Regions from separate parts of the Carnobacterium iners genome, predicted to be linked through region 1. Evidence: a T-box and tRNA genes for the amino acid it is inferred to sense, from the RefSeq annotation. Region 1 holds a T-box; the other holds one or more tRNA genes.
The links. A T-box is a leader RNA that pairs with one kind of tRNA and senses whether it is charged. The one in region 1 lies ahead of B9Y54_RS10820 (valine--tRNA ligase), so its partner is inferred to be a tRNA-Val.
Positions count from the first base shown of each region.

Region 2: it has a tRNA-Val gene. The T-box ahead of B9Y54_RS10820 (valine--tRNA ligase) is inferred to sense a tRNA for this amino acid. The anticodon was not compared.

Region 1 is NZ_FXBJ01000002.1:2,257,133-2,261,894, reverse strand. It holds gene thiI (tRNA uracil 4-sulfurtransferase ThiI) at 1-459, shown strand, start outside; gene B9Y54_RS10830 (redox-sensing transcriptional repressor Rex) at 646-1,305, shown strand; gene tpx (thiol peroxidase) at 1,458-1,949, shown strand; T-box leader at 2,014-2,245, shown strand; gene B9Y54_RS10820 (valine--tRNA ligase) at 2,316-4,762, shown strand, end outside.
Region 2 is NZ_FXBJ01000002.1:637,070-641,831, reverse strand. It holds gene B9Y54_RS03295 (DAK2 domain-containing protein) at 1-1,242, shown strand, start outside; gene B9Y54_RS03290 (DUF2177 family protein) at 1,362-1,763, shown strand; gene B9Y54_RS03285 (DUF3159 domain-containing protein) at 1,776-2,447, opposite strand; tRNA gene B9Y54_RS03280 (tRNA-Val) at 2,657-2,729, opposite strand; partial or broken gene B9Y54_RS03275 (ClC family H(+)/Cl(-) exchange transporter) at 3,114-4,649, shown strand; gene mnmG (tRNA uridine-5-carboxymethylaminomethyl(34) synthesis enzyme MnmG) at 4,725-4,762, opposite strand, start outside.

The sequences.
Region 1 (4,762 bases):
TGTGTGCCTGAGGGATATTCAATGACCGTAACACGACGGATGATGTTACGAATCACAGAAAAAATTCGTGAAAAGCAAAATGGATTGGCAATCATTAATGGCGAATCTCTTGGACAAGTAGCTTCGCAGACTTTGCATAGTATGATTGCCATTAATGATGTAACAGTCACACCGATTATTAGACCAGTTGTATCAATGGATAAAAATGAAATAATTGATTTAGCTCAAAAGATTGAGACATTTGAACTGTCTATCCAACCTTTTGAAGATTGTTGTACTATATTTGCTCCTACTACTCCAAAAACAAGGCCCGATTTAGAAAAAAGTAGGCGCTATGAAGCAAGACTTAATATAGAAGAATTAATCCAACATACAATGGATAATTTAGTTTACTCTGAAATAAAAGTGGGAGATACTCTAGAAAACCAGCAAACTGATAAATATTCTTCACTATTATAAATTAAAAAAGATCAGAAATAGACTTATCTCAGACGGATTAGAGAAAATACTATTTCTAATCTTTTTTCAATAAATCATAGAAAGCGTTTTTATGATTTTAATGTGATTTTTATCACAAAAAGATTGAGTTTTGTTTTTATTGATGATATGATTTAAAGAAAGAGATAGGCAATTGGAGGATTTTTAATGAAAAGTGAGCAGGAAGAACACTATGTACCTAGGGCAACTGCTAAAAGATTACCAGTTTATTACCGATGTTTAAAAAAGCTTGCAGATAAAGGAGTAAAGAGGATTAAATCACAAGAAATTAGTGAATTAACACAGATACCCTCAGCAACAATCCGCCGTGATTTTTCTCATTTCGGAGAATTAGGTAGAAGTGGATACGGTTATGAAGTTGATTACGTATTAGAAGTCTTCCATGAAATTTTAAATGTGAATAAAATCGTAAATATAGCTTTAGTGGGTGTAGGAAATATAGGTAAAGCGTTAATCGCTAATAATTTTCGTAGAGACGATAATATGAAAATAACATGTGCTTTCGAAAAAAATGAAGAAGAATCTGGAAAAATTTTATCCGGCGTTCCGATTTATTCTATCGATCAAATGAGAAGTGTTTTATCTCGTGAAAATATTCATGTAGCTATTTCTACCGTTCCGAGTGAATACTCTCAAGAGTCGATAAATATGCTAGTGGACTCAGGAATTACCTCTATTTTAAATTTTGCCCCAGGTAGAGTAGTTGTTCCTTCAAGAGTTGATGTTCGTTATATTGACCTGACTGGTGAAATATTAACATTGGTTTATTATGATGGGAAATTGCTTCCACCGACTATAAAAAGGTAAACATTAAGTATTATAAAAGTACCTAAAGTGTAATAATACTCTACTCTTACCTTTTTTTAATGAAAGGTAAATGAAATCTAAAATTTGCATTTCTCTTTTCAGACAGCGTATACTTAATGGGTAAATATGTTTAGAGATAGGAGCGAGTAAATATGGAATTCACAAAAAAAGGCAAGTTATTAAAAATAGAAGGTACTCAGCCCAACATAGGGGAAATGGTCCCAAATTTTTTTGTTAGAAATAAAAATGATGAAACGATATCTTTAGAAAATTGTCAAGGGGAAATTACTTTGATAAGTGTTGTTCCTGATATTGATACACGAGTCTGTGCGGTTCAAACAAAAGCTTTCAATAAAAATGTAAGTGAACTCGAAGGAATCAACTTAATAACTATTTCTACAAATACAAAAGATGAGCAGGAAAATTGGTGTGCAGGAGAAGGCATAGATATGGAAATGTTTCGTGATGTAGATTTATCTTTTGGCAAAATGTATGGAATAGCTATTCCTGAATTAAATGTACTAGCTCGCTCAGTATTTATTATTGATGCAACGGGCAAGTTAATCTACAAAGAGGTGGTATCAGAAATGTCTGATGAGCCGAACTACGATAAAGCAATCGAAAGTGCAAAAGCAGTACGTTAATTTAGACAGAATATTAAAATTAAGATTGAATTAACATCTTTTCAGTGCTAAACTAAATTATAGAAAAAAAGCAATGAACAAGAGAAGTAGTTTTGTTACATGGTTATCCAGAGAAAAGAGCAGATGCTGAGAGTTCTTGACCAAAATAAAATGAAAGTAGCTTGGGAGCTAACAAGGTGAATGTACAGTAACTTTGTTCGGAATGACGTTTCGTTAAAAACGTGAAGAGAGGTATATTTCTTGTGGAGATATACAAAATAGGTGGTACCGCGAATTAAAAAGCATTCGTCCTAATACAACTAGTTGTATTAGGACGAATGCTTTTTTTTGTTAGTTATAAACAATAAAAAGAAAAGAGGCTAAAAAATGTCTAAAGAATTGAAAATGCCGACGAAATATCAACCGCAAGAAGTTGAAGCCGGTCGCTATGAAAAATGGCTTGAAAAAGATTTGTTCAAACCAAGCGGAGATAAAACAAAAGAAGCTTATTCTGTTGTTATCCCTCCTCCAAACGTTACAGGTAAGTTGCATCTAGGGCATGCTTGGGACACAACTTTGCAAGATATTATTATTCGCCAAAAAAGAATGCAAGGCTTTGATACTTTGTGGTTGCCAGGTATGGATCATGCAGGGATTGCAACACAGGCCAAGGTAGAGGCTAAATTAGCTGAAGAAGGTATTTCACGTTATGACTTAGGACGAGAAAAATTTAACGAGACCGTTTGGGAATGGAAAGAAGAGTACGCTTTAGTTATTCGTGAACAGTGGGCAAAAGTTGGGATATCTGTTGATTACGGTCGTGAAAGATTTACGTTAGACGATGGATTATCAGAAGCAGTTAGAAAAGTTTTCGTTACGATGTTTAATAAAGACTTAATTTATCGTGGGGAATATATTATTAACTGGGACCCAAAAGCGAAGACGGCTTTATCAGATATTGAAGTTATTCATAAAGATGTTGATGGAGCTTTCTATCACATGACCTATCCATTAGCAGATGGCAGTGGTTCTGTAGAAATTGCTACAACGCGTCCAGAAACGATGTTAGGCGATACAGCAGTCGCTGTTCATCCTGATGATGAACGTTACCAGCATCTCATTGGTAAAAAAATTATTTTACCATTGATGAATCTTGAAATACCAATAATTGCGGATGAGTACGTTGAGATGGATTTTGGAACAGGAGTTGTTAAGATAACTCCAGCACATGACCCTAATGACTTTGCAGTTGGAAATCGCCATGATTTGCCGCGCACAAATGTTATGAATCCAGACGGAACGATGAATGAAATAACTGGTAAATACGCGGGGATGGATCGTTTTGACGCTAGAAAAGCGGTTATCAAAGATTTAGAAGCTCAAGGACGACTGGTAAAAATTGAAAAAATGGTCCATAGTGTAGGGCACTCGGAAAGAACGGGAGTTATTGTTGAACCTCGTTTATCTACTCAGTGGTTTGTTAAAATGAAGCCTCTTGCAAAAGAAGCAATCGATCTACAAAAAACGGAAGATAAAGTTAATTTTGTGCCAGAACGATTTGAAAACACCTATTTAAGCTGGATGGAAAATGTCCATGATTGGGTTATCTCACGCCAATTATGGTGGGGTCATAGGATACCAGCTTGGTTTCATAAACAAACGGGTGAACTTTACGTAGGGATGCAAGCACCTGAAGATAGTGAAAACTGGGAGCAAGATCCAGATGTCTTAGATACTTGGTTTAGTTCAGCTCTTTGGCCTTTTTCAACGATGGGTTGGCCAGATGAAGATTCAGAAGATTTTAAACGATACTTTCCTAATAACACATTAGTAACAGGTTACGACATTATTTTCTTCTGGGTAAGTCGAATGATTTTCCAAAGTCTGGAATTTACTGGCAAAAAACCATTTAATGATGTACTTATTCATGGATTAATTCGAGATGAAGAAGGTCGTAAAATGAGTAAATCCTTAGGCAATGGAATTGATCCGATGGAAGTAGTAGATAAGTACGGTGCAGATGCATTGCGCTGGTTCTTGTCTAATGGTTCAGCGCCTGGCCAAGATGTACGATTTAGTTACGATAAGATGGATGCTTCCTGGAATTTCATCAACAAAATATGGAATGCAAGTCGCTTTGCATTGATGAATATGGAAGATTTTACAGTTGAACAAATCGATTTAACTAGTAAGAAAACAATAGCTGATCGTTGGATTTTAACTAAACTAAATAAAACAATCGAAAAAGTAGCTGATTTATTTGAGCGTTTTGAATTTGGAGAAGCTAACCGACATCTTTACCACTTTATCTGGGATGATTTTTGTGACTGGTATATTGAGATGAGTAAAGAAATTTTATTTAATGAAGATGAAGAGGCTAAACAAACGACAAGAAGTGTTTTAGCTCATGTCTTAGATCAAACACTTCGCTTATTGCATCCAGTGATGCCTTTTGTAACAGAAGAAATATGGGAGAATATTCCACATATTGGAGAATCATTGGTTGTTGCCGAATATCCAGTTGTTCGTCCAGAGTTGTCAGATGAAGAAGCGACTGAGGGGATGGACGTATTAATGGAATTGATTCGTTCAGTTCGTAATATTCGTTCAGAAGTAAATACGCCTCTATCTAAACCTGTTGAATTGTTAATTAAAACAAATGATATTAAAGTTGAATCATTTTTGAAAAACAATACTTCTTATATTGAACGTTTCTGTAACCCTGAAAATCTAACTATTTCAAGTACCATTAAAGCTCCTGAAACAGCTATGAGTGCTGTCATTACAGGCGCTGAAATTTATCTTCCTTTGGCGGGATTAATTAATATTGACGA
Region 2 (4,762 bases), 1.6 Mb from region 1:
GCAGGAGCAAATGGCTTCGCTTTCTTTATTCACGGGATGCTAGAATACTTTAAAAAAGGAAACTCAATAGGCCCAGAATCTATTAATAAACTGCAAAAAGATAGTATCAGTGTTGAAGTTGAACACGATATGAATGCTGAAATTACTTACCGCTATTGTACAGAATGTTTATTAAGAGCAGACGAAATCGATACTAAAAGTATTAAGAAATCATTGAGCCATTTAGGTGATTCTCTGATTGTTGCTGCTAATAAAAACCAAGTAAGAGTCCATATCCATTCCAACGAACCTGAACGTGTTTTTGAAATACTTCGTCAAAATGGAAATGTAGGCTACCAGAAAGTAGACGATATGAAAAAACAGCAAGATACTATGTTGCGAAGAAAATCAGATATCGCTTTATTGACAGACAGTATAGCAGACGTCCCTCAAGAGTTTATTGATGCAGAACAAATTCATGTCATTAATTTAAGCATATTATTCGAGAATACTTCTTTTATCGATAAATTATCTATTACTCCTAAACAACTACTGGACTATTCCAAAGACAGTAGAGACTTACCAACAACATCACAGCCTGATGAAAAATCGATAGAAAATATTTTGCTCTATCTTTCTACACACTATAAATCATTGATTGTTATGACTGTTTCCAAAGAATTAAGCGGAACTTATAGTACGATTAAAAGAGTCGCTAAGAGAATGGAATCTGATGACTTTAAAATAGATGTTATCAATACTAAGCAGAATTCAGGAGCTCAAGGACTGTTAGTTGCTAAAGCCGCTGATTTAATTACAGAAGGTTACAAACAAAAGGAAATCGTCGATACAATAACTAGCGATATAGCGAGAAGTAAAATATTGGTTCGTGTAAAGACTTTAGATAACATGATAAAATCTGGTCGTTTAAGTACAACTACTGGAAAAATAGGAAAGAAAATTGGATTGAAACCTATTGTAACGTTAGATGAAGAAGGAAAAGGCGCATTAGATAGCGTTTCTTTTACAACTAAAGCTAGTCTCAATAAGTTAGTAAAACATGTTAAGAAAATAATGAAAGATCATACTATTGAATCCTATAGTATTGTCCACGTTAACAATTTAGAAGAAGCAAAAGAATTAGAGCTCTTATTTACAAATTTAATTGGCACAAAACCCAGATATATAACAGAAACTTCGTCAATTATAGCTGTTGGTGCTGGTGCTGGTGCGGTTGCATTATCTTATATATTAAAAAAATAGATTAATTAAACTCAATTGATTAGTATTTTGTTTATTCTTTTCCTTATAAGATAACTGCATAGGTATATTCATCTATCATTTTAAAAAAGGCGGTACGTAATAAAAGGAGGAAAATGAATATGTTAGAAATTTTAAAGCATTATTCAATAGCTTTCACTATTTTTTTAATTATTGATCTTATCTGGCTAGGATTGGTTGCTAAAAATTTATATAAACGAGAGTTAGGTTTTATTATGAGTGACAAACCTAATTGGGTTGCAGCTATTATTTTCTATTTAATCTTTATAGCTGGCTTGGTATTTTTCGTAATCAACCCAGCAATAGTAAGCAACAGTTGGACTTATGCTTTATTTGCAGGAATGTTTTTAGGATTTTTAACCTACGCTACCTATGACTTGACTAATTTAGCTACTTTAAAGAATTGGCCTCTTAAAATAACTATTATTGACTTAATTTGGGGAACAACCTTAGGTGGGTCTGTTTCTATCATCACATTTTTTATTGCTGGATTATTCAAATAGATGATTTCTAAATTAAAACCCTTTTTTCTGACCTTCCCATGGTGGGTTCTTCCCTTCTTGGAACTCTTCTATACCAGGTCCTCCCAATACTCTAAGTCTCCATCCTCCATAAATAAGCGTCAAAACCAATACGGTCAGTGTTGCCGGAAAACCCAGTAAAATACTTGCCCAACCTAATTCTGTTAAATTTCCTCTATTATATAAAAATAGTTGGAGAAGCATTCTTGCTAGAAATAAAATTGCCCATACGATGGTTACTTCTCTATAAGCTGGTTTAATATCTTTTCTTAAAAACCAATCAAAGCTCCAACCTCTTGATACATGACTCAAAATTGCTGCAAGAGGCTTTCCAACAAAAATACTTATAGTAGAGATTAAAAATAAAGCGCCGCTCCCTATTATCTTCGGTAAAAAATAATTTGCTGCATTATCTGCAATAAGAGCAAATCCAGAAGCAAGAGCTACTCCACCAATGCCTCCCAAAGCATAGAGAATATTCTCTTTTTTTAGAAGTCTTAACAAAGCAAAAAGAAAAGCAACCGATAAAGCAAGAATAATCCCTACATTAAGTCCAAAAAGATTATTTCCTATTACGTAGATTATTGGCGGAATGATTGTATCTATTGTTTTTCCCGACATAAATTGCTTAAGTTCTTCTACAGTTTCTTTAAGTATTTTCTTCATCTTTTCTCCTTTAAGCTTTTAGTAAATTATAACATATCTCATTTGATTAGACTGTTTTAAAGATTTTAAAAATTACTTAGCCTAAATCCTATTACTAAAATGCTAGTCATTATTTGTCAATAAGTAGATAGACAGTCAAAAAAAAGCCCTATAGCGTGATAGGATGTTAAACCTATCAACGTTATAGAACTTTTATTTAATTAACAGTATGGTCCCAACTGGGCTCGAACCAGCGACCCCTACCTTGTCGAGGTAGTGCTCTCCCAACTGAGCTATGGAACCTACATTTATATCAAATTCTATCTTAATATAACTTTGCTAGTTTTATTATAAGCTAGTGCTTGATTTAAGTAAAGCTTTTAAAAAATTCTCTGCTTTTTTTTGTCTAGAAAAGTTCTTGCTTTTTTTGATTTAAATCTTTTCTTTCTAATCTTTCTACTAAACCTCTTCTATTATATTCTATTTAGTATAAAATTAAGAAATTACTTTTATTTTATATTTTTACGCAAAAAACTTTTAATCTAGTTGTTACATTTGCTTTTAATTTCCAATTATTTATTTACATTAACTCTCTTCGTTTACTATCCATCTTGTTTCTCCTCGCTTAAAAGGTGTAGTATAGATGAGTGAGATTTAAAATATATTTTAGAAAAGGAAGTTTAAAGCATGAAAAGATTGTTCACTGCGCTTAAAGATCGACGAATTCGATACATCACTAAAGGTATAGTAGTTGGGGTGTTGGTAGGCTTCCTCGTAAGTTTATTTCGTTTAGGTGTAGAAATCATTTTTAAAAATATTATTCTCTTATATAAATTTTTCCATTCAAATCCTCTATGGTTGATTCCATGGGTGGTTATTTCCATTGTTATTGCAATTGTTATTGGTTTACTTGTAAAAAGCGATTCAAATATTAAAGGAAGTGGTATTCCTCAAGTAGAAGGTCAAGTTCAAGGAATTATCCATATTGAGTGGTGGTCCGTCTTATGGAAAAAATTCATCGGCGGACTATTAGCTATTGGATCTGGACTTTTTCTTGGTAGAGAAGGTCCTTCTATTCAGTTAGGAGCTTCAGTAGGGTTGGGTGTCAGTAAACTAACAAAAGGAGATGAAACAGAAGAGAAAATTTTATTATCAAGTGGTGCTGGTGCTGGTTTGGCAGCTGCCTTTAATGCGCCCATCGCAGGCTTAATGTTTATCTTAGAAGAGGTCCATCACAACTTCTCCCCCTTAGTTGCGATAACAACGTTTACTTCAGCAATTGTTGCCAACTTCGTCTCTTTAACTATTTTTGGTTTAACTCCTATATTAGACATCGGAGCAGTTACGTCTTTGCCACTTAAATATTATAGTTATTTACCATTATTAGGAATCATTCTCGGTTTTGGAGGCTGAGTTTACAATAAGGTCTTATTGGATGTCCTTCCAAAATTTTATCAATTATTCCCCTTTATTCCTAAACATTTTAATTCAGTTATCCCACTTTTACTAGTAATCCCAATCGGCTATTTTTTACCAGAATTAATGGGAGGTGGAAGTGGTATTATTACGCAATTAGCAGATTGGAATTTATCCTTGTCTGTTTTAGTTGGATTATTTATTTTTCGATTTATTTTCTCAATGATCTCTTATGGAGCTAGTCTGCCAGGGGGCATCTTCTTACCCATTTTGTCATTAGGTGCCATTATTGGTGCACTATTTGCTCAGCTCATGGTTTATTATTTTAATATGGACGGTCAGTATATCGCTCATTTTATTTTATTTGCTATGGCTGGTTACTTTACTGCCATTGGAAAAGCACCTGTAACAGCTATTTTATTAGTTACCGAAATGGTTGGAGGTTTCAATCAATTAATGCCGTTAGCTGTTGTATCATTGATAGCCTATGTGATGGCCGACTTCTTAGAAGTTAAACCAATCTACGAAAGTTTGTTAGAAAATATCATTCCAGATGACGCTAACGTAGTAGTTAGTAAACCTCACTCTTTTGTTTACACAATCGAACCTGATAGTCCTCTATCTAGAAGAACTATCGACGAAGTGCAGTGGCCTGAAGAAATTATTATCTCTTCCATGCGTAGGGGTAAAGAATACATCTTTCCTCATGGACACACCATTATTCATGTTGGTGATCATCTTATTATTACTTGTGATTTAAAGAATGCTCAGGCTATTCAACAAGCATTAAAAGAAAACAAAATTTAATCTACTAGATAAATAAGAGCCGTACATTAAATTAATCCTTAATGTACGGCTCTTATTTATGTTCTCATTTTATCCTTATACTTTTACAATTTTCCCTTGTTCTACATATACCA